DNA from 4 places in the Lysinibacillus sp. NPDC097214 genome. Region 1 is predicted to be linked to each of the others. Evidence: riboswitches for the same ligand, from Rfam matches in the RefSeq annotation. Region 1 holds a riboswitch; each other region holds the start of a gene.
What was found. A riboswitch is a leader RNA that binds a small molecule or an ion and turns the genes downstream of it on or off. The one in region 1 is predicted to bind thiamine pyrophosphate.
Positions count from the first base shown of each region.

Region 2: linked by a shared signal. The riboswitch ahead of thiM (hydroxyethylthiazole kinase) and the one ahead of thiW (energy coupling factor transporter S component ThiW) in region 1 are both predicted to bind thiamine pyrophosphate.
Region 3: linked by a shared signal. The riboswitch ahead of thiT (energy-coupled thiamine transporter ThiT) and the one ahead of thiW (energy coupling factor transporter S component ThiW) in region 1 are both predicted to bind thiamine pyrophosphate.
Region 4: linked by a shared signal. The riboswitch ahead of ACQKMI_RS11895 (ABC transporter substrate-binding protein) and the one ahead of thiW (energy coupling factor transporter S component ThiW) in region 1 are both predicted to bind thiamine pyrophosphate.

Region 1 is NZ_JBNNSS010000003.1:41,665-46,956, reverse strand. It holds gene ACQKMI_RS07480 (MFS transporter) at 451-1,647, shown strand; TPP riboswitch at 1,714-1,821, shown strand; gene thiW (energy coupling factor transporter S component ThiW) at 1,949-2,449, shown strand; gene ACQKMI_RS07470 (EVE domain-containing protein) at 2,923-3,402, opposite strand; gene ACQKMI_RS07465 (ketosteroid isomerase family protein) at 3,418-3,741, opposite strand; gene ACQKMI_RS07460 (MarR family winged helix-turn-helix transcriptional regulator) at 3,784-4,206, opposite strand; gene ACQKMI_RS07455 (VWA domain-containing protein) at 4,745-5,292, opposite strand, start outside.
Region 2 is NZ_JBNNSS010000001.1:687,935-693,226, forward strand. It holds gene sppA (signal peptide peptidase SppA) at 1-582, opposite strand, end outside; gene mbcS (acyl-CoA synthetase MbcS) at 798-2,387, opposite strand; TPP riboswitch at 2,628-2,726, shown strand; gene thiM (hydroxyethylthiazole kinase) at 2,813-3,568, shown strand; gene thiD (bifunctional hydroxymethylpyrimidine kinase/phosphomethylpyrimidine kinase) at 3,568-4,392, shown strand; gene thiE (thiamine phosphate synthase) at 4,382-5,014, shown strand.
Region 3 is NZ_JBNNSS010000014.1:8,941-14,232, forward strand. It holds gene ACQKMI_RS21970 (polyphosphate kinase 2 family protein) at 1-180, opposite strand, end outside; gene ACQKMI_RS21975 (hypothetical protein) at 384-1,097, shown strand; gene map (type I methionyl aminopeptidase) at 1,123-1,878, opposite strand; gene thiT (energy-coupled thiamine transporter ThiT) at 2,167-2,727, opposite strand; TPP riboswitch at 2,858-2,965, opposite strand; gene ACQKMI_RS21990 (DUF4870 domain-containing protein) at 3,091-3,423, shown strand; gene ACQKMI_RS21995 (hypothetical protein) at 3,471-3,596, shown strand; gene ACQKMI_RS22000 (helix-turn-helix domain-containing protein) at 3,740-5,292, shown strand, end outside.
Region 4 is NZ_JBNNSS010000004.1:381,284-386,575, reverse strand. It holds gene ACQKMI_RS11910 (YidH family protein) at 220-609, shown strand; gene ACQKMI_RS11905 (MFS transporter) at 719-2,002, opposite strand; gene ACQKMI_RS11900 (TetR/AcrR family transcriptional regulator) at 2,067-2,675, opposite strand; TPP riboswitch at 3,014-3,124, shown strand; gene ACQKMI_RS11895 (ABC transporter substrate-binding protein) at 3,257-4,252, shown strand; gene ACQKMI_RS11890 (thiamine-binding protein) at 4,254-4,547, shown strand; gene ACQKMI_RS11885 (ABC transporter permease) at 4,544-5,292, shown strand, end outside; gene ACQKMI_RS11880 (ABC transporter ATP-binding protein) at 5,292-5,292, shown strand, end outside.

The DNA of each region.
Region 1 (5,292 bases):
GTGATAACGCCTTCGTGACCAACATCGTGCTGTTGCTGTCGCTGCGCTTTCGCACAAACAAAACCCTCTGCTGCCGCTACGTTGCACTCACGCTTTCGCGCAAAAGACATCTGTTGGCCCGAGACCCTGCAACGTAGCGAAGCGGGAGGGGAACGAAGGCTAAAAGCATCACGTCCTGTGATAACGCCTTCGTGACCAACATCCTGTTGCCCCGACGCCCCCAGGAAGCTTTGCTCTGTGCGAAAGCGTAGTGCTAACGTAGCGACAGCAACAAATGTTTTATCTGCGCGAAAGCGAAGCGTCAGCGGCAAAGCGCCCAGTCGGAACGGAAATCAACCCCTCGTTTTGCCGGAAGGTCATCTGAACTCTTATTTCAGACTTATAGTCAATAGTAAACGCACAAACCTTGTGGTAGACTGTAATATATTTCAATAAAGAAAGGGGTATTTGATGACCCAGCAGAAGTCTAATAAGGCGGCTCTATATATTTTAATGTTTAATATGTTTATCGCAATGGGGAGTATTGGAATTATTATTCCTGTCATGCCTGAGTATTTAAAACTATTCGGTGCTGCAGGACAAGTACTTGGCATGTTGATCGCAACGTTCGCCTTAGCGCAATTCGTTTTTTCACCAATTGCTGGGAATCTTTCAGATCAATACGGTCGAAAAAATCTCATTATCTTCGGTCTTATTGTAACAGGACTTGCACAAATTGGTTTCGGGCTTTCTACAGATGTGTGGATGCTCTTCTTGGCACGCTTTTTAGGTGGCCTTGGTTCTGCATTTGTGGCACCTCCTATTATGGCTTTTGTGGCAGACGTCACAACGTACGAGGAACGAGGAAAAGGTATGGGTATGCTAGGAGCAGCAATGTCCTTTGGCTTTATGATTGGACCTGGTATCGGTGGATTCCTCTCAAAAGTTAGTTTACATTTCCCATTTTATACAGCTGGATTTGCAGCTATCTTAGCAGCCATTTTATCGTTCTTTTTATTGCCTGGTACAAAACCAAACACAGCACAAAAAGCGCGGAGGCAGGATAATCTTGCAAAGCAGATGGTGCGTTCAGTCCAAATGCCTTATTTTGTCATGCTAATTATCATGCTAGTATTCTCATTCGGAATTGCGAACTTCCAAACAACATTATCATTATTTGTGACAGAGAAGTTTAATTACACACCTACTGATATCGCCATTATATTAGTTGTCGGTGGCGCTTTTGGTGTTGTTGTTCAAATGTTTGTTATTACACCACTGTTTAATCGCTTCGGCGAAATGAAAGTAGTGTTAGTCAATTTATTTATTGCATCCGTTTCAATTTTCTTAATACTATTTGTATCTGGCTTTGCTCTTATTCTAGTTGTAGCGACAATCTTCTCTACAGCTACGACATTGATTCGTCCAGCAGTCAACACATTGATTTCTAAGCTTGCTGAAAATGAACAAGGCTTTGCAGCTGGTATGAACAATGCGTACATGAGTCTTGGTAATATGATTGGTCCAGCTTTAGCAGGTATATTATTCGATTGGAATATGAACAGTCCTTATATTTTCGGGGCTATTATTTTAATGGCTTGCTTCTTCCTTGCCCTTATTTGGACAATGAAAAAAGCACCTCACCTTATGCATCCTGATACAGAATAGCCTGAAAAGTGATTGACTATTTTTAGTAGCATGCTACATAATTATGAGGAAAACTAACAATTAAATTTTTACCACTAGGGGAGTCTTTAAAAGGCTGAGACGTATATTGTCATATACGGACCCTTTGAACCTGATCTAGTTCACACTAGCGGAGGGAAGTGGCGACACTTGCTTTTTACTTTTTAAATGCAAGGCCGCTTCCTAATGTTTTTAGGGAGCGGCTTTTTTTACGCTCTAGTGGTAAAATTCCCTAGTTTAGTGGGGAAAACCAATAAATTCATATTTCAAAGGAGTGGAAATGATGTCAATTCGAAAATTAACAATCATGGCCTTATTAGTAGCAATTGCCGTAGCAGGTTCTACCTTCGTTTCAATACCAACAGGAATTGCACGCGCCTACCCTGTACAGCATGCTATTAATGTTATTGGTGCGATCATTCTTGGACCAGTACCTACTGTTATGGTCACCTTTGTCACAGCCATTATTCGTATTTTAACAGGCACAGGCTCATTATTAGCTATACCTGGCAGTGTCATTGGTGCTTTATGTGCAGCCCTTGCCTATAAATACAGCGGCAAACAATGGCTAGCAGGTGTCGGTGAAATGTTTGGGACAGGTATTATTGCCTCACTCATTGCAGTGCCCTACGCACATTTATTAATGGGGACATCTGTTGCTGCTTTATTTTTCATGCCAGCCTTTTTAACTTCAAGTACTATTGGTGCTGTAATAGGCATCGTCGTTGCTAACAATTTGCGTAAAACTGTGTTTGTAACTGATCTTAACACTCAGCTTAAATAATGATTTATGGCAATATAAAAACGTTACTTCTTAATAGCAGTTAATTAAGAAAGTAACGTTTTTTTGGCTCATCACCAAAAGTTGTGGATGACATTTGATAAGACCTATGTTTTGTATATAAGTTGATCTTCGTTACGACTGGTCGACTCCTTGGGGATTAGCAATAGAGGAACGAAGACTAAGAGCATCACATCCTGTGATAACGCCTTCGTGACCAATATCGTGCTGCTGCCGCTACGTTGCACTCACGCTTTCGCGCAAAAGACATCTGTTGGCCCGAGACCCTGCAGCGTAGCGGATGTTTTCTGTGCGAAAGCGTAGTGCTAACGTAGCGGCAGCAACAAAAGCGGCTCATCGGACGCCCCCAGGAAGCTTTGCTCTGTGCGAAAGCGAAGCGGCAGCAACAAAGCGCCCAGTTGGAACGGAAATCAACCACACGTTATGGTGATGAGCCGTTTTTTGTCCAACCAAATTCACCCATACTTCAACGGTAATCCCATTTCATGAGCAATTAATAAAAAGTCTTTTTTGCTTATTTCAAAATGACCAAATCTGAATTTATAGCCATATTTCGATTTATCTTCTACAAATTCTAAATAATCTAAGATCCTTTTTATTGGTACAGCCTTAGCATCTTTGTAAAAGTCTATATCTCTTCTAAAAGGAATAAAATTTTCTGCCATTTGAAACTCGTATATTCGCTCGTCTTTTACCCTTCCAATTGCGGTAAATGCTCTTACAGGTTCATTACAATCTAGACTTTTTTTAGGAGAATAATAAATAATCCAATCTCCTTTTTGCATTCGTTTCAAAGGTCTTTCTTTACCATGACATAACTGGCCGAATCCTCCCTCAACCCCTTTTTGTACATGATTAAGAGATACTACGCCAATCCAGTATTTCGTGTCTCTTTCAGGCGTAGGGAGAGGATTTTTATTAGGATATAATGACATAACTTCCTTCTCCTTTTATTTTGGATTCATTGTAAATGATTTAATTTTTTCATTATCAAGAATCAACTTTTCTTCCAAAGTCACTGGGTTTGGCAAACCATCCCAAGTAGTCGAAATGATAGCTCTACATTCTATATCATCACCTTCAATATTTTGGATCGTTAATTTAAAGCCTTTCGGCATAGGTGACATGTAAAAGTTCTGTATTTCTTTTTTTCCTTTAAAAGTTTGACCTTTAAAATTTTTTAATTCCCCATGATCTGCATACATGTCAGATAAGTCTTGTCCCTCTTCTTGCGCTCTTCTTAAATACTCCTTCATAACTTGCACTGCCTTCATATCTCATCACTCTTTCTTTTTTTATTTATAAGGTTTTAATCCCTATGAACGATTTTCATATACTTTTTTCATAATACTTTTCAATAGTTCTTTTTCTTCCAATGAAAGTACGTTTAAAACTTCATTCTCAGAAATCGCAAGGGTCTTCATTAATTCTTCTGCCAAATTTTCACCCTGTTCTGTAAGGCATATTAAATTCTCTCTTCTATTTTCTTGATTTTTCTCCCTATAAACATACTTTCTTTCTTCTAGACCATCGATAAAAAAGCGGACACTATTTTTATCCAACTTTAAAATCTGCCCTATTTGAATTTGGCTAAGTTTTTTTTCTTTTACTGCCATCATGATCCCGACTTCTCTGGATTTCATTTGAAATTTTTCGCTAATATATTGCTCGAGATTTCCCTCTAAAGCCTCCGCTAATTTAAAACTTAGAAAACCAAATGAATTCATTATATTGGTCATACTTGATACCTCAAATCTTTAGTATTTAAAAATGATAGTAATATTTTATTACTATCATCGATTGTTACATTTATACACATTATTTACAAGGTAAATTTTAACCTATCGCAAAAAATTCTCTAATTTCACGAAAGTTGCAATCTAAAATTAGCTCATCATCATAACGTGTGGTTGATTTCCGTTCCGACTGGGCGCTTTATCGCTGCCGCTTCACTCGCGATGCTCGCTCCAGGGTCACGGGCCAACAGATGTTTTTTGCGCAAAAGCGAAGCGGCAGCAGAGGGTTTTGTTTGTGCGAAAGCGCAGCGACAGCAACAGCACGATGTTGGTCACGAAGGCGTTATCACAGGATGTGATGCTCTTAGCCTTCGTTCCTCTATTGCTGACCCCAAGGAGTCGCCCAGTCGTAACGAAGATCAACTTATATACATAGCTCCGTTTTAACAAATGTTATCCCCAAGCTCTTGATGATAGCCCAAAAATAGAATCACAAAAAAAACGATGGCTCATTGCTATATAGCGATGAACCATCGTTTTATTAAGATCGTTTTTTCATGCCCTTTAATAGCTGGGCAACATTTGTGTCCTCTGCCTGTATTGGCTTTTCCTCTACATGCTGTTCTTTTTTCTTCGGTCTTGTTAGGAAGCCCCAACCAAAGCGTCGAATGGTTATATCAATGAAGAATAGTAGCATCCCTGCTAATAAAAGCCATGTTGCAATATTTTGGCGTTCCGCACCTTTTTTAGTAAATTCACGGAACGCTTCGCTTGGTTCTTTCAAAATAGAGCCGCCTGTTTGCTTTGTTAGTTCTTCGACTAGCTTTTCATTCACTGGACGTAATTCATATTCAGCACTATAAGGCACACTTTGGCCAGCCTGGTAAATAGCTTGTTCTTCATCGGCAATGCGGAAGAAGATTAGTCCTGGTTCTGCTTGTACGACTGCCCGAACTTGTGATGCTGAAATTGTTTCAAGCTGTGTTTCAAGTTCTTCACCCGCTTCATTGACAGCAACAATATCTAAGAACGCCGCTTCATTTGTTGGGTCAGTGATGACAAAGGAGCCGTCTGATTCTAGGCGTACAT
Region 2 (5,292 bases), on a different contig from region 1:
AAATGTTTCATATTTCACACCAACTTTTTCTGCTAACGCCTGATAATTAATAGATTGCATAATGACACCAATCGAACCTGTAATTGTATCACGTTGCGCAAAAATTTTATCTGCTGGTGCTGAAATGTAATAACCACCTGAAGCTGCCATCGAATCCATAGATACATAGATTGGAATTTGTCGCTCTTCTTTAATTTTCAACAGTTTTTTATATATTTCTGCTGATTCCTTGACACCGCCACCTGGTGTATTAACACTTAAGACGATACCTTCCACAGTATCATCATATAAAATATTATCTAATTGATGTAAGAAAAATTGATGATCATAAGAAACTGGTTGCCATAATGTACTTGAGCCAACATCTTGAATCGTACCATCAACCTTTAAGTATGCTATACGTTTATCCATATTGCCGTCTTCTTTAACCTTTTCCATTACCGTCAAGTCGTTTCCAGCCGCTAATCTATCAAAACTGCTAAAGAAATCTGATTTAAATATTGCAAAAACAGTGTTGATTCCTAATGAAAATACTAATAGCACACCTGCAATTATTAAAGCAGCCCACCTTTTACCATTCATATCTTTCCGCCTCCTCATAACGTTATACGATTGATATCCTAATTTGTTTCATACTTATTGCAATAATATAGCTCATGCCATAACACGGGGTTGATCCCAACACTTTGCAAAAGCTTTAACTTATTCAACCTATAATACATTACCTAATACTATAAAAAAATCAAAGTTCATAAAAAAAGCAGGAACTTTGATTTTCGACATTATTTCCTAGGAAATTAACGATGAGTGATAGAATGGATTTTTTCTTGCTCTCGTAATTCGACACGACGAATTTTGCCTGATGCAGTCTTTGGTAGCTCAGTAACAAACTCGATCACACGAGGATATTTATAAGGGGCTGTTAAAGTTTTTACATGGCTTTGTAGTTTTTTTATAAGTGTTTCATTACCAACTTCTCCTTCACAGAGCACAACAAACGCCTTTACGAGATTTCCACGAATCTCATCTGGACTCGCGACAACGGCAGTTTCTTTCACTGCAGGATGCTTCAATAACGCATCTTCTACTTCAAATGGGCCAATCGTATACCCAGACGATATAATGACATCATCTCCACGTCCTTCAAACCAATAATAGCCATCTTCATCTTTATATGCACGATCACCGGTAATATACCAATCGCCTCTAAATTGTAAATTTGTCCGTTCTGGATCGTTTAAATATTTTTCAAATAACGCGGGCGTTTCACAGTGTACAGCAATATCTCCAACTTCTCCAACCGCAACAGGACTTCCAAAATCATTGATAATTTCAACAGAATTACCCGGGGTAGGTTTACCCATTGAGCCCATTCTAGCCTCCATGCCTACCATTGTACCAACAAGTAATGTATTCTCTGTTTGTCCATAGCCATCTCGTACTTGTAAATTAAAAACCTCGGAAAATACTTTTATCACTTCACTATTTAAAGGTTCGCCCGCTGACACAGCCTGACGTATTGTACTTACATTGAAATCTTGTAAATTTTCAAGACTCGCCATAAATCGATATTCGGTTGGTGTGCAACATAGAATATTAATATTGAATTTTTCAATCAGTGCAAGGTAAGTACCCGCATCAAAGTGACCTTTGTAAACAAATGCTGTTGCACCACTTCCTAAAGTAGCGAGGAACGGACTCCAAATCCATTTTTGCCAGCCAGGAGCTGCGGTAGCCCATACTATGTCACCTTCTTGAACACCTAACCAATTTGGTGCAGTAGTTCGTAAGTGTGCGTAACCCCAGCTATGTGTATGTACTGCTGCCTTTGGATTGCCTGTTGTACCACTTGTATATGCTAAAAATGCAATGTCTGTACTCTTAGTTGGTGTAGAATTAAAGTAGCTTTTTGGTTGGCTTTGCATTTTTTCAAGCAATGGCTGCCAAGGTTCATGTGCATGACCAATGACAAATTGCTGTATTTCTTGTAAATTTTCAACACTATCAAATTGTTCAATATAAGGCTCAAATGCAACAACTCCTTTTGCTTCAGCATGATTGATTCGATATTCAATATCCTTAGATCTCAACATTTCTGAACTAGGTATAATAGTTAAACCTGCCTTTAATGCCGCAATGTACACAATATACGCCTCCACTGATCTCGGTACCATGATTAAAATTACATCACCTTTTTTCAAACCTTGAGAGGTAAATACATGTGCTGCCTGATTCGCCTTTTCAAGTAAGGCTGTATATGTAATGTACTGAATTTCTCCGTTTTCGTTATAAACTAATAATGCATTTTTGGTAGAATCCTGTGCATATTTTTCAATTTCCTCTGAAATGTTATACCATTCTGGTGCGATTAAATCTTCTCTTTTCATGGCAAATGCCCCCTTTTGTTACGCCCAATATAAACTCAATTTTTATCGATTTCAATGGAATACACTCTAATTTATGAAAGTCGTGACAACTATCATGCTCTGCTATATGGCATCAGTCACTTATTGCTTCTATCCATTTTAATTTGGCGTAATGGTCGCTTTTGCACAGAAAATCTGAATGAAGAAAAAACTCCCTATTGAACACAAATGAATAATATGGTACATTTTGGTCAACTAAATGCATGATTGCAGGGGGACTCATTTAGAGTTGAGAAGGTAAAACCTGACCCTTTGAACCTGTTAGTTAATACTGACGTAGGGAGCAATTTACATCGAATTACTGATGAAAGGCTCTTTTACGTGTTTTTTGCACGAAAAAGAGTCTTTTTTGCACGCTTACGTCCATCCAACGAGGAGGACTTAAATTGATATTTCAAACGATTCGTAAACAAAATCCACTTATTCATTGCATAACTAATTACGTTGTGGCTAATTTTCAAGCAAATGGCTTATTAGCAATAGGCGCTTCTCCAGTCATGGCTGATGACGGTCACGAGGTTGAAGAAATGGTGACAATCGCCTCAGGCTTATTGATCAATATCGGTACCCTTAATGAACGAATGAAAGAATCCATGTTACTTGCAGGGAAAAAAGCAAATGCTCTTGGCATTCCCGTTATTTTAGATCCTGTTGCCGCAGGTGCAACATCTTACCGAAAACAAACGGTACAGCAATTACTGGAGGACATTAAATTTGCGGCAATTCGTTGCAATATCGGAGAGCTTGCGGCAATTGCCAATGTAGACTGGCAACAAAAAGGCGTAGATAGTGGTAGTGGGTCAATTTCTGTAGAAGTGGAGGCACAGAAAATAGCTCAACAATACAATTGTATTGTTATTGTGACCGGTGAAAAGGATTTTATTACTGATGGCACACATCAGCAATGGATTACGGGTGGAAATTCTCAAATGACAGAAGTTACTGGAACAGGTTGCTTATTGAGTGCACTGTGTTGTGCCTCTTACGCCGCAGGAGATCAACCGTTTGACCAATTGCTAGAAACATTATCACTTTATAAGAAGTTAGCAGAAAAAGCTGCTTCTTCTACTCGATTCATTGGCGATTTTCAAATTGCTGTATTGAATGAGCTACATCACCTTTCCAAGGATGGTGATGAATAATGGATATTGTAACGACGATTGCTGGTTCAGATAGTGGCGGCGGTGCAGGCATACAGGCTGATTTAAAAACATTTCAGGAATTAAAAGTGTTTGGAACATCTGTTATTACAGCTTTAACTGCCCAGAATACACTGGGTGTATCGGGTGTTTTACCAATTGAAGTTAGCTTTATTGAAAAACAACTTAGAGCGCTAATCGAGGATTTTTCAATTAGTGCTATTAAAACAGGAATGCTGTTTTCCTCCGAGATCATCCAATCAATTGCACATATTTTAGCAGAAGTAAATATTCCGCTTATTGTGGATCCTGTTATGATTGCAAAAGGTGGCGAAAGCTTATTACAGCAAGAAGCAATTGAGGCATTACGAAGTTATTTGCTACCTTTAGCAACAATTGTAACGCCAAACATCCCTGAGGCTGAGACCCTTTCTGGAAGGAAAATCAATTCTTTAGCTGATTTAAAAGAAGTAGCTCAGATCTTATTACAAACAGGCGTTCAATGCGTCGTTATGAAAGGCGGTCATTTAGAGGATACATGCTATGCTACTGATTATGTATTTTTTCAAGATGGTCGATCATTTTCCATGCAGTCTACTCGAATTGCAACAAAAAACACGCATGGTACAGGCTGTACATTTTCCGCAGCATTAACTGCTTTTCTTGGTCTTGGGCTACCTATGGAGGAGGCAATTGAGGAAGCTAAAAAATTTATTCAATTAGCCATAACCCATGATTTATCTATTGGTAACGGCCATGGTCCAACAAATCATTTTGCTTACCAAAACTATAAGGATTCCTGTGAGGTGACCATTCATGAAACGTGACGATCTACAACTATATTTTATTATGGGTACAGGTAATGTTTTCAATCAGGAGCCAATAAACGTTTTAGAGAAAGCTCTCCAATCTGGAATTACAATGTTTCAATTCCGTGAAAAAGGGCCAAATAAACTAACTGGACAAGCCTATGAAAATTTTGCTCGCAAATGTCAAAAGCTCTGTCAACAGTATCATGTTCCGTTTATCGTCAATGATGATGTAGAACTAGCTATAAAACTTAGAGCAAATGGTGTTCATATTGGCCAAGAAGATTTTCCTGTGTCGATGGTACGAAAAAAAATTGGCAATATGATTCTAGGGGTTTCTGTTCATTCACAAGCTGAATTACAAACTGCTCTACAATATGGTGCTGACTATGTAGGAATTGGTCCAATTTTTTCAACCACCTCTAAAAGCGACGCCAAACCGCCTAGTGGAACTGAATTTTTACAACAAGTTCGCAGACAATACCCGGAGCTCCCTATCGTTGCAATTGGAGGCATAAACTGCTCGAATGCACATACTGTATTTAAAGCAGGTGCAGATGGAATAGCAGTTATTTCCGCGATTTGCGAAAGTGAGGATATTTCGAATACAGTCTCTACATTTAAAGCGTTTGTAGGATAAAGTAAAACTTTAATTACCTCCTATTTCTTTGCTCTCATTGAATTGAAATGGGAGGACCTGACGCTTCTCTTTTGATATAGATTAAATTACTGCCCGTTAATACGGGATAAAGTGAAACTTTTATAAGTGGGGGGTCTTTACCCCACTGATTATTAGTCTTCACCAATCGGGTTTTTACGGGCAGTTAGCCCCTCCTATTTCTTTGCTCTCATTTGAATTGAAATGGGAGCACCTGACGCTTCTCTTTTGATATAGATAAATTACTGCCCGTTAAAACG
Region 3 (5,292 bases), on a different contig from region 1:
AATAGCACCACCCTTACCAGCAGCATCCATACCTTCAAATACTAAAATTAACCCTATTTTATTGTTTAATAAAAACTGTTGCGCATTTAACATTTCATACTGGAGTACTTTTAATTTCTTTTTATACATTTTCTTATCCAGATTAACTGATAGATCTAGATCATTTAAGTTTTGAGTCATTAAAACTTCACTCCTTACATTTGTATACTTCCATTGTACTAAAGAAATATATGAATGCACATTTAAATGGTAAATTGTAGATAATTTTAGCGAAACAACACGATACATTGTTGGAAATTTCCGTTATAATGAAAATATAACGTTACAGTCCTATACTTATTTGTCTTTTCCCTATACAATTTAACACGAAGGGAGAGGAAAACATGCCTCGATTTTTTTTGATGACAATCACTTACGTTGTCTCACTTATCCTAACCTTTTCATCCTATTTCATGAAAATAAACGGTCAATCTTCCTTAGAGATCTCAAATCGTTTTCCAGTAATATTTGCACCTTTTGATGTTAGTTATGTGATTTGGATTGTGGTTTACATGTTACTTGGTTATTGGTTAGTCATGAATCTAAAAAAGACATCTTTTAAACAGACTGTTCTCTTTAGTAGCATATGTATCATGCAGGCGTTAGCAATTGTTGTTTGGCAACACGAACTATTTATAGTGTCAATTGTCAGTACGTTTATTTTAGTCCTGTATTTATCTAAGTTGTACAAAACGTACCCACTCAGCAATAATTCACTTACAGGTCGTTTACCCTTCTCGATTTACTTCGCGTGGATTACATTCAGCCTGATGACAAATGTAAGCTTTACGCTAACATCTTATCAATGGAATGGTTTTGGGCTTAGTGATCCCCTTTGGGCAGTTATTTTACTGACACTTGGGGTAGCAATAGCACTACATATCCGTTTCCATTATTTTGATATTATCTATCCAAGTGTATTTATCTGGGCCTATATCGGGGTCGCATTACATAATGGTTTTGATGAGCTACTTGTGTCAACGGCAGCCTTATTTTTATGTGGAGTGCTACTTGTCGGTATATTATTTATTAAAAAAAATCCTGCCTACCAAAAATAAATTGGTAGCAGGATTTTTAGCTTTTTTATTGTTCATCAAGTGAAGTTAAAATAATTGGTTTGTCTTTTGTAACGATAATTGAATGCTCAATTTGAGCAACTAATGATTTGTCTGGCGTAACGAATGTCCAGCCATCACCAGATTCCACAATATGCTCCGCTTTCGCTGAGATAAATGGCTCGACTGCAAGTACCATGCCTTCTTTCATAATTGTAGAATCCCATGCATCGTAATAATTTAAAATATGATTTGGCTCATCATGTAAAGAACGACCTAAACCATGACCTGTTAGGTTCATAATCACTGTTAAATCATTGGCATATGCTTCACGCTCAACAGCTTTGCCGATTTGGTTTAATTTTGATCCAGCTTTTACTTTTGTCATTGCACGGTCGAAAGCACTTTTAGCTACGCGACATAGCTTTTCTTTATCCTCATAACCTTCACCAACTACAAATGAAATGCCCGTATCCGCAAAGTAACCATTTAATGAACCAGATACATCTATATTGACGATATCTCCCTCATTAATCACACGTTCACCTGGAATACCATGTGCGACTTCCTCATTAACACTAATACATGTGTATCCTGGGAAATCATACTCCCCTTTAGGTCCAGAAACTGCTCCTGCCTCAGCAAACATACGGCCTGCAATTTCATCTAGTTCAAGTGTTGTTACACCTGGTTTTGTAGCAGCCTTCATGGCTTCACGAATTTCAGCACAAATACGGCCGATTTTTTTAAAGGCTTCAATCTCTTCTTGCGTTTTTACAATCATTTTTAACGTCCCTTTCATCTAATATCTCTATTTAATATAACATAACTTTTTATACATAAAACGCTAAACGCTCTAAATATTATATGCCATCATAAAGTGTAAATTGCTAAAAAACAAGCTTATCTCCATAACGTAGAGTTGATTTCCGTTCCGGCTGGGCGCTTTCCTGGGGCGTCCGATGATCCTCTTCGCTCGCGGTGCTCGCTGCAGAGTCTCGGGCCAACACGATGTTGGTCACGAAGGCGTTATTAAAAATAAAACCCTTCACTCATGTGAAGGGAATCATAATTATGATTTTCGTTGCATTAATTGAGGTGCTGCCGTAAATAACAGAACACCGACAATCGCTGTTAAAATCGTTGCTGGTAACATATATGTTCCATTATAGATGATTGAATAAATCCATGCATTTTGATCGCCAGCATACTCTGCGAAAAATACAGCGCCCCCAATGGTATGTGCTGCATAACGTAAAAAGCCCGCTATTACCGTTCCTAAAATAATATAAAGCGCCATTTTCTTTTTGTTTAAATCTTTTGCAGCCTCAAGCACTGGCCCACGCACAACGGCCGCTAAGCCTACTACTGTAAAGGCAACACCATAATCAAGTGTTCCTTGAAGCCAATGTATAATATAGGCACCAAACATCGTTTGCATAACACCAATGAGTAAACCCGTTGTCATGCCTGGAATAAGGCCCCAGCGAAATGCTATTAACACTATTGGCACCATTACGAGACTAACAGAGCCCCCTTGTGCCCATACTTTAAAGGAAACCTGATCAAGCACAAGGCCAATCGCTGCGAATATCGCAATCTCCACAAGCATTAAAAGTCTTTTATTGTCCATAATTATTCTCTCCTTTGTTCCGATGTAGGATACAAGAGCAGGAATAGAAATCAGTTGGCAAATATGTTCCTATATGGCATCAATAAAGATTAAAAAACGATGCCAGGACAGAGCCTCACATCGTAAAAGTGTCGGTTTCTATCCACATCCCTACGCAAGCGTTAACTTACAGGTTCAAAGAGTCAAGGCATTACGTGCCCAGTCTCAGCTGACATCATCAGCTCCCCTTGTGGTCGTTACATCTTAATTTAGTTGAACAACCTCATTGTACGCAAACACTATAACGATTACAACCTCTTCCACATTAATTTTTTGAAACTTTACTGTTTTTCATGCGTAAATATTAAAAAAGGAGGTACAACTATGGAGAACCAAAAAATTTTATCTGCCTTTAGTTATCTCAGTATCTTTTTCGCACCTTTCATTGTGCCATTAGTAGTTTACTTTGTTTCAAAAGATCACGACGTCAAGAGTCATTCTCTTCGAGCACTAATATCACATTTAATCCCAGTCGCATTTGGAATAATATTTTTTGCAGTCTTTATTTTCTCAACTTTATCATTCAACACTTTTGAACCAGATTCAGGTAGCAGTACATTTCTTATCATTTGGTTAGTTTCGTTCGCAATTTACATTCTCGTCTCAATAGGAATCGTCATTTGGAATATTATTCAAGCTGTTCGCGTTATCCGATAAGTTTCATTTCAACCTTGAACAGATAGTACTAAAAGGAGCTGTTATTTTTGAAAGTATCTAAAGTTGTCAAAACCGCCGTAAAATTAGCACCTATCGTTATTCCAATTGTTAAAAAAGTAATCGCTGCAAAGAAGGGAACGGCTAATTCCTCAAAAAACATCTATAAGCAATAATACGTTTTTAAAGTTAAAATGAGGTTACTAACAAGAATCTGCTTACTTTTTTCAGCAGATTCTTTTTTTCGTTATTTAACAGTTCGCTATCTTCTATATGGCACTGTAAAATAAAGTTTAACAATACACATGAGGAGTTGTTTATGATAAATACCGAAAAACAATTAATGAGCTTGGTTAATGCTGCACAGGTCCTAACATCAACACTCGATATAGACCAAGTGTTAGAGAAACTTATTAGTGAAGTACTCCATGTGATTAAAGGTGCTGATGCAGGTGTGCTGTTTATGTTAAATACAGAGACAAATCGTTTAATTGCTAAGCATACTGTAGGTTATGATCTAGCTTACTTGAAGAAAATTCACCTTGCCTCAAATGAAGGGATGACCGGAAAAGTATTCTCTCAAAAAAAGGCATTTAGATTCCATACTAGCGATGATGTAACTGAAAATATGGCCGATTTATTTCCACAGTATGAAGAACACTATACAAAAGCAGTCGGTGATTTTACTTACCCAAAAAGTGCTGTTTGTGCTCCGCTTCTTGATAAAAGTAATTCATGTATAGGCGTGTTAACGATTGTCAATTTTTCAGGAGATACACAGTTTGAGAATAGTGATTTAACAATGCTTCAAGCATTTGCGAATCAATCCTCAATTGCCATCGAAAATGCAAAATTATTTACTCAAAATGAACGCTCTAAACGCATTTATAATGCTTTAACACGAGTCTCTTTAACACGAGGTCGACTAAACGATATGATCGATACACTCGCTTCCTTACTAGGACAGTCTGTAGCGATTACCACTGATTTTTACGATTTACTTGTCGCATCTTCTTCAACAGCAAAGCTTGCAACCGAAATTTTAAAAGAGCAGGAATCAGAGCATCTTCATACAGTTGTTCACCAATGCGTGCAACATCAAGTACATATACCAATCAACCATGAAATGTATGTAAGTTATTTGTTCCCTATCCATACAGAGCGGGGTGTAATAGGAATACTGTTGATTGTTATGGATCAACATTTACAGATGGATCCTCTAGATTTATTTGCAGTAGAACAGGCAAGTGCTCTTTTCGCCTTACAATTAGCCGAGGAGGAAAAGGAGCTTGAAATTTCCTTCAAATACGACGGTTATTTGTTACAACAGCTACTAAACTTGAATTTTAATGCCTTTTATAAACGTCAAGAAGCCCAACAAACGACCCATTATTTATGCGCTACTCTACAGCTTGAGGGAAGTAAGTATGGTGTTGCTCAAACAAAAAAAAAGCAGCAACAATTTAGCAAGCTACTTTATCGCTTAGCACGTTTATTTTCCTTACCAGTTTTTATCTCAGAACATGATTTACACTATCATTTTTTATTTATGAACAATCTAAGAGAACCAGTTGAACAATTTAAAGAAAGCATTCAACTTTTTTTCAAGCTCCTCAATAAGGATTCTAAAAAGTACAATTCACTGTCGTTTATCGTTGGCCTAGGGAGACATTTCGACACTATTGAAAATATTTCTAGTTCTTACCGGGACTCAAAAAAGTGCATTGACTATTTACAAACACTCGAACAGGCACCGTTCATTTTATCCTACGATAAGCTTGGACCATACTCACTTTTCTTACATAACGACCCACAGGAAATGACAGAATATGTAGAGATGAAGCTTGGACCAATTATCGAATATGACAAACA
Region 4 (5,292 bases), on a different contig from region 1:
CTCCTTGTGAGAGCTGGGTTTTTTTGGTAAATCGAAACCAATAATCTCTGTGCATTGTCTAACATAGATGCAGGGAACGTTAACTTTACTATCATTCGTATTTTCTCCTCTAAAATTCTTACATCAGATGGCGGATCAAATATTACGTAAATCATTTCAAACTTCGGGAATTATCAGAGAAACTTTCACAAAAACGCTAAAGGAGGGGGCCAACTATTAATGGAAGCTTTAAATAACGTGAAAGGAATAAAAGAAGAAAGTGTCAAATATGCACAACAACATTTAGCTAATGAAAGAACGTATTTGGCTTGGGTACGGACTGCTGTGTCAATGGTAGGTGTAGGGTTTTTGACAACTTCATTGCATTTTACTATTAAAATTAGCTCAAATCATTATATTAATAACGTAGCTGTATTTCTAGGCATCTTTGCGTGTATTGTTGGTTTAATTGCAGGAGTATTGGCAACCCTTCAATATTCAAGGAAAAAGAAAGAAATTCAAGATGGTATATTTATTCCTTCTAGTCGTAGTATTTTCTTTATATCTGCCTTATTCTCCTTATTAATTTGCATTATTTTTATGTATCTTTCTTTCTTACTATTCATGTAGGCTCTTATTATATTAGAAAGAATAGAGGGATACATAAAAATGCTGCTACGTTAACACAAAAAATATCGTCTTGGTCTAAAGCCTCGAGCAATTGCCGCGACATAATTGATTAAGAAACATGTACTTTTCTATCATTCCTTTCACTAACTTTAGCGTTTAGCGTTTTTGTTATTATGTAGTACAAAAATGTACCTGTTAATCCTAGAATAAGGAGCAATCCGCTCATATATATAGGGGGAATCCACTGTCCGACGATGATCAATAACGAAGCTATAATCATTGCTCCATAGGTAGTTAAGCTATTAAAAGCCATATAAGTGCTACGAGCGTTAGATGGGGCAAGTTCTCCTATCATCGCCTGTTTAATAGGCACAAACATTAGCTCACCAATTGTTCCAATAAACATGGCAATAAAAAGAATCAACACACTATTTGAAGAAGCAAAGACACTAAAACATATAGAAAAGATCAACATTCCTGTTACAAGAGTCCAGCGATCACTACATTTTTTTAATAAGAATAATACAGCACTTGAGAGGAGAACTACAAGAATAGTATTCTCCGTTCGAAGAAAACCAAGCATTTTTGTGCCATCTACCATGAAATCTATGCCAAAGAAGGAGGTTGAATGTTGAGGTATATCTTTTTCGAGACGTATCCCAATATAGTTTGATAAAGACTGTTCCAAGGTAAAGATCAAGATTGCTCCTAAAATATAAAACATAAATAGCTTATCTTTTATAACGGTTGAATAAGTTTGAAACATTTCTACTGATGAAGATTTTTTCTTATGATTAGAAGACTTAGGTGAAGGTTCTGGTAAATAAGTTTCTGTGATAAAAAATACAGTCATAAATACAGATAACAACGAGATTAGTGAAATCCCAATAAATAGCTCAAATAAGTAGTTTTTAAAAAGAAATGCCCCAATGATTCCTCCAATTGCCGTTGATAAATTCCCCAACCAGTAGCTAATCGTAAATACAAGCTTTCTCGATTCGGAATTAGTAACATCAATCATCATAGCTTGTGCGGCTGGCTGAAACATTCCTCCGCAAAACATATTAATGATGAAGAATGCTGCAGAAATATAAGGAAGGTTAAACCAAGGGGAATTACAAAGTGCTATTAACAGATATGAAAGCAATATACCTATTTCAGAATAAATCATTATTTTTTTTCGCCCTATTTTATCTGAAATATGCCCTCCGATAAACCCTCCAATAACCCCACTAATTACTATTATTATAAGAATAATACCAGTTTTAGTAGCTCCGATATTCTGGGTAAAATAAATTGCCAGAAAAGGAATAACAGCCATAGAAATAAGGCCGCCTAGAAATTGCATGGCTAGACGAAGTTTGATGTTGGGATGAATATCTCTCAATTTCATATAATCACTCCTATTTAATAATATATTGTCTACAAGTGCTGGCTGGGCAAAGTGGGGAGGAGGCTTATTTATTTGTGATAGGCCCAAATAATCTCAGAGCTTGTCTCGATATATCCTGCCGCATCACGTTTGTATATTCATCAATAAATGTTAAACGCATGCCGTTTAAGATGGAAAAGTATGACTCAGCAATTAATGAAGGGGATTCTTCATAAAAGTAACCGAGCCTTTGACCTTCTTCAATAACCGGATAAATACTATCTTTAAATACTTTTACGAAATCATCTAGTTCTTTAAAAAGTTTTGGGAAACGATCAGGTCTTGCAAGAACCTGCTGAATTAGACGTAAGTATTCACTTCTCATTGAAAAAAGCTGTATATGGCAATCTATCATTTCCTTCACAACTTCAAGAGGCTCACCTTTAAAGTGTTCTCCTAACTCAATAAAATAAGGTGTGATTTCCTTCAATGGCTCCAAAATAGCTGATTCATAAAGTGCTTCTTTTGAATCAAAATACGTAAATACGGTACCAAAGCTAACACCCGCTTCCTTTGCTATGTCGGCAACTTTTGTCTCCGCAAAACCAGTATCACTATATAATTTAATGGCAGCATTTAGGATAGTAGATCTTTTTCTTTTCTTTTTCTCATCATTAGTAAGTTTAGTTTCCATTTTATATACTCCTTCCAAAATAAATGATTGATTGGTCAATCAAATCTTATTGTAATATGTTTCCATTGTCAATATGTTGAGGGAATTTTTTGAATTTTATAGTTAGTTATAACGGAATTACTACAATGAAGGGCCATTATTCGCTAAAAGTATCTAGGTCTCCTTAAGAACGTTTTTGAAAGGAGAGGGCATAGCAGTTATTTAGTGTGAATGAAAAAAATATTTCAGAAGGTGGATTTGAAAAGAGGCCGTTTAATAATTTTTCAGCACTATCGGTAAACAGACCCTTGTCATTAACGGATTGATATGGGTATAATTATCATCGAAAAGTTCATATGGAAAGAATGTAGGGGGGCTGGTAGTTGCCAGCTGAGATTGTGTCCGATAGACGCTGACCCTTTGAACCTGATTTGGCTCGTACCAGCGTAGGGAACATCTATTCAAAAAAAGAAAGTTTTTGATACTGATTGTAAAACGTCTGGGAGGAATCCTAGGCGTTTTTTATGTTTTCAGACTTTTTTTCTTCTGGTAAAGACATTCATTCATGAACACTTTCACATTACTTACTTGGAGGAATCAGCATGAAAAAATGGTTATTGGTCCTAATGGCTGCACTTTTAACATTAGTGGGTTGTAGCGAAAAAGAGGCTAAAAAGGATGCTAAAGGATTAACAAAAGTATCGGTAGTTCTAGATTGGACACCGAATACAAATCATACCGGTTTATATGTAGCGGAAAAACTGGGCTACTTTAAGGAGCAGGGCTTAGATGTTGATATTTTATTACCTGGCGAAACGGGCGCAGATCAGCTTGTGGCGTCTGGGAAGGCTCAGTTTGGCGTAAGCTATCAGGAAGGGATTACACAGGCGCGTGTACAGGATGTACCTTTAGTATCGATTGCAGCGGTTATACAACATAATACTTCTGGCTTCGCATCTACCGCATCAAAAGGCATTAAGTCACCAAAGGATTTTGAAGGTAAAACATACGGGGGCTGGGGTGCGCCACTTGAAAAGGCTGTACTACAATCACTTATGCAAACAGAAAATGCGGATATTAATAAGTTAGATATCGTCAATGCAGGCGATTTAGACTTCTTTACAATGATGAAAAAAGATATTGATTTTGCGTGGATTTATTATGCATGGACAGGTATTGAAGCAGAACTTCGTGGCGAAAAGCTGAACATGCTTTATTTAACAGATTATAGTGAGCAGTTAGATTATTACACACCTGTACTTGCTACAAATGAAAAAATGATTAAGGATGATCCTGAGACGGTAAAAGCATTTGTCGCTGCTGCGGCTAAGGGTTATGAATATGCGATAAATCACCCAAATGAGGCAGCTGATATTTTACTAGAAGCGGTTCCTGATTTAGATAAGAACCTTGTGCATAAAAGTCAGGAATGGTTAGCAGATAAGTATCAAGACGACGCTGCACGATGGGGCGAGCAAAAACTTGCTGTTTGGGAAAACTACGCGAAATGGATGGCTAACAACAAAGTTTTAGAGGGCGAATTTAACGCAAAACAAGCATTTACAAACGATTTTTTACCGAAAAAGGAGACAAAGTAATATGGCAAACTCATTAATAAGTGTCCAAATTATCCCGAAAACTGAAACATACGCAGATGTGATCCCGTTTGTTGATGCAGCGATTGCGGTTATCGACGCATCAGGGGTGAAATATGAAGTTCATCCATTAGAAACGACAATGGAGGGTGAGCTTACGACTTTACTACAAATTATTGAAAAAATGAATGACAAAATGATAGAGCTTGGCGCGATCAATGTCATTACGCAAGTGAAAATTTTATATCAACCATCCGGTATTACAATGGATACGCTAACGGAGAAATACAAGGGATGAAGCAGGCTGTTATACAAGGAAGGACGATAATTTTTATCGCCTTCCTCTTATTCATATGGGAACTAATTGTCCGTTTTGCTAATATCCCACATTGGCTTTTGCCAGCACCGAGTGCCATTTTGAAAGAAGGTTTTCAATCGTATGAAACGTTTGTGCCGCATGCTTTCGCGACAATTCAATTAGCACTTCTAGGTCTTGCAATCGGGATATTATGTGGGCTAACGGTTGCCGTACTATTACATCGTTTTACTTTAGTAAGGGAGTTATTTTACCCTATTCTTATTATGTCGCAAAATGTCCCTGTGCTCGTCCTAGCACCTTTATTAATTATTTGGTTTGGCTTTGGTTTATTGCCAAAGCTCATTATTATTTGTCTTGTGTGCTTTTTTCCTATTGTTATTTCGGCAATGGATGGCTTTCGTCAAACTCCGCCTGAACTGAAGCATTATTTTGAGATGATTGGTGCAACGAAAGCACAAACCTTTTGGAAGCTAGAATGGCCTTATGCGTATCCAGCGATTTTTTCAGGCATTAAGATAGCGGCAACCTATAGTGTCATGGGGGCTATCATTGCGGAATGGTTAGGTGCGAAAATGGGGATTGGTGTCTACATGACGTTGGCACAATCTTCATTTCGAACGGATCGTGTATTTGTAGCAATTTTTGCTATCGTATTTTTAAGTTTGTTATTATTTAGTGCTATTCGATTACTAGAAAAACTTGTTGTAAAGGGGAGAGGACACCA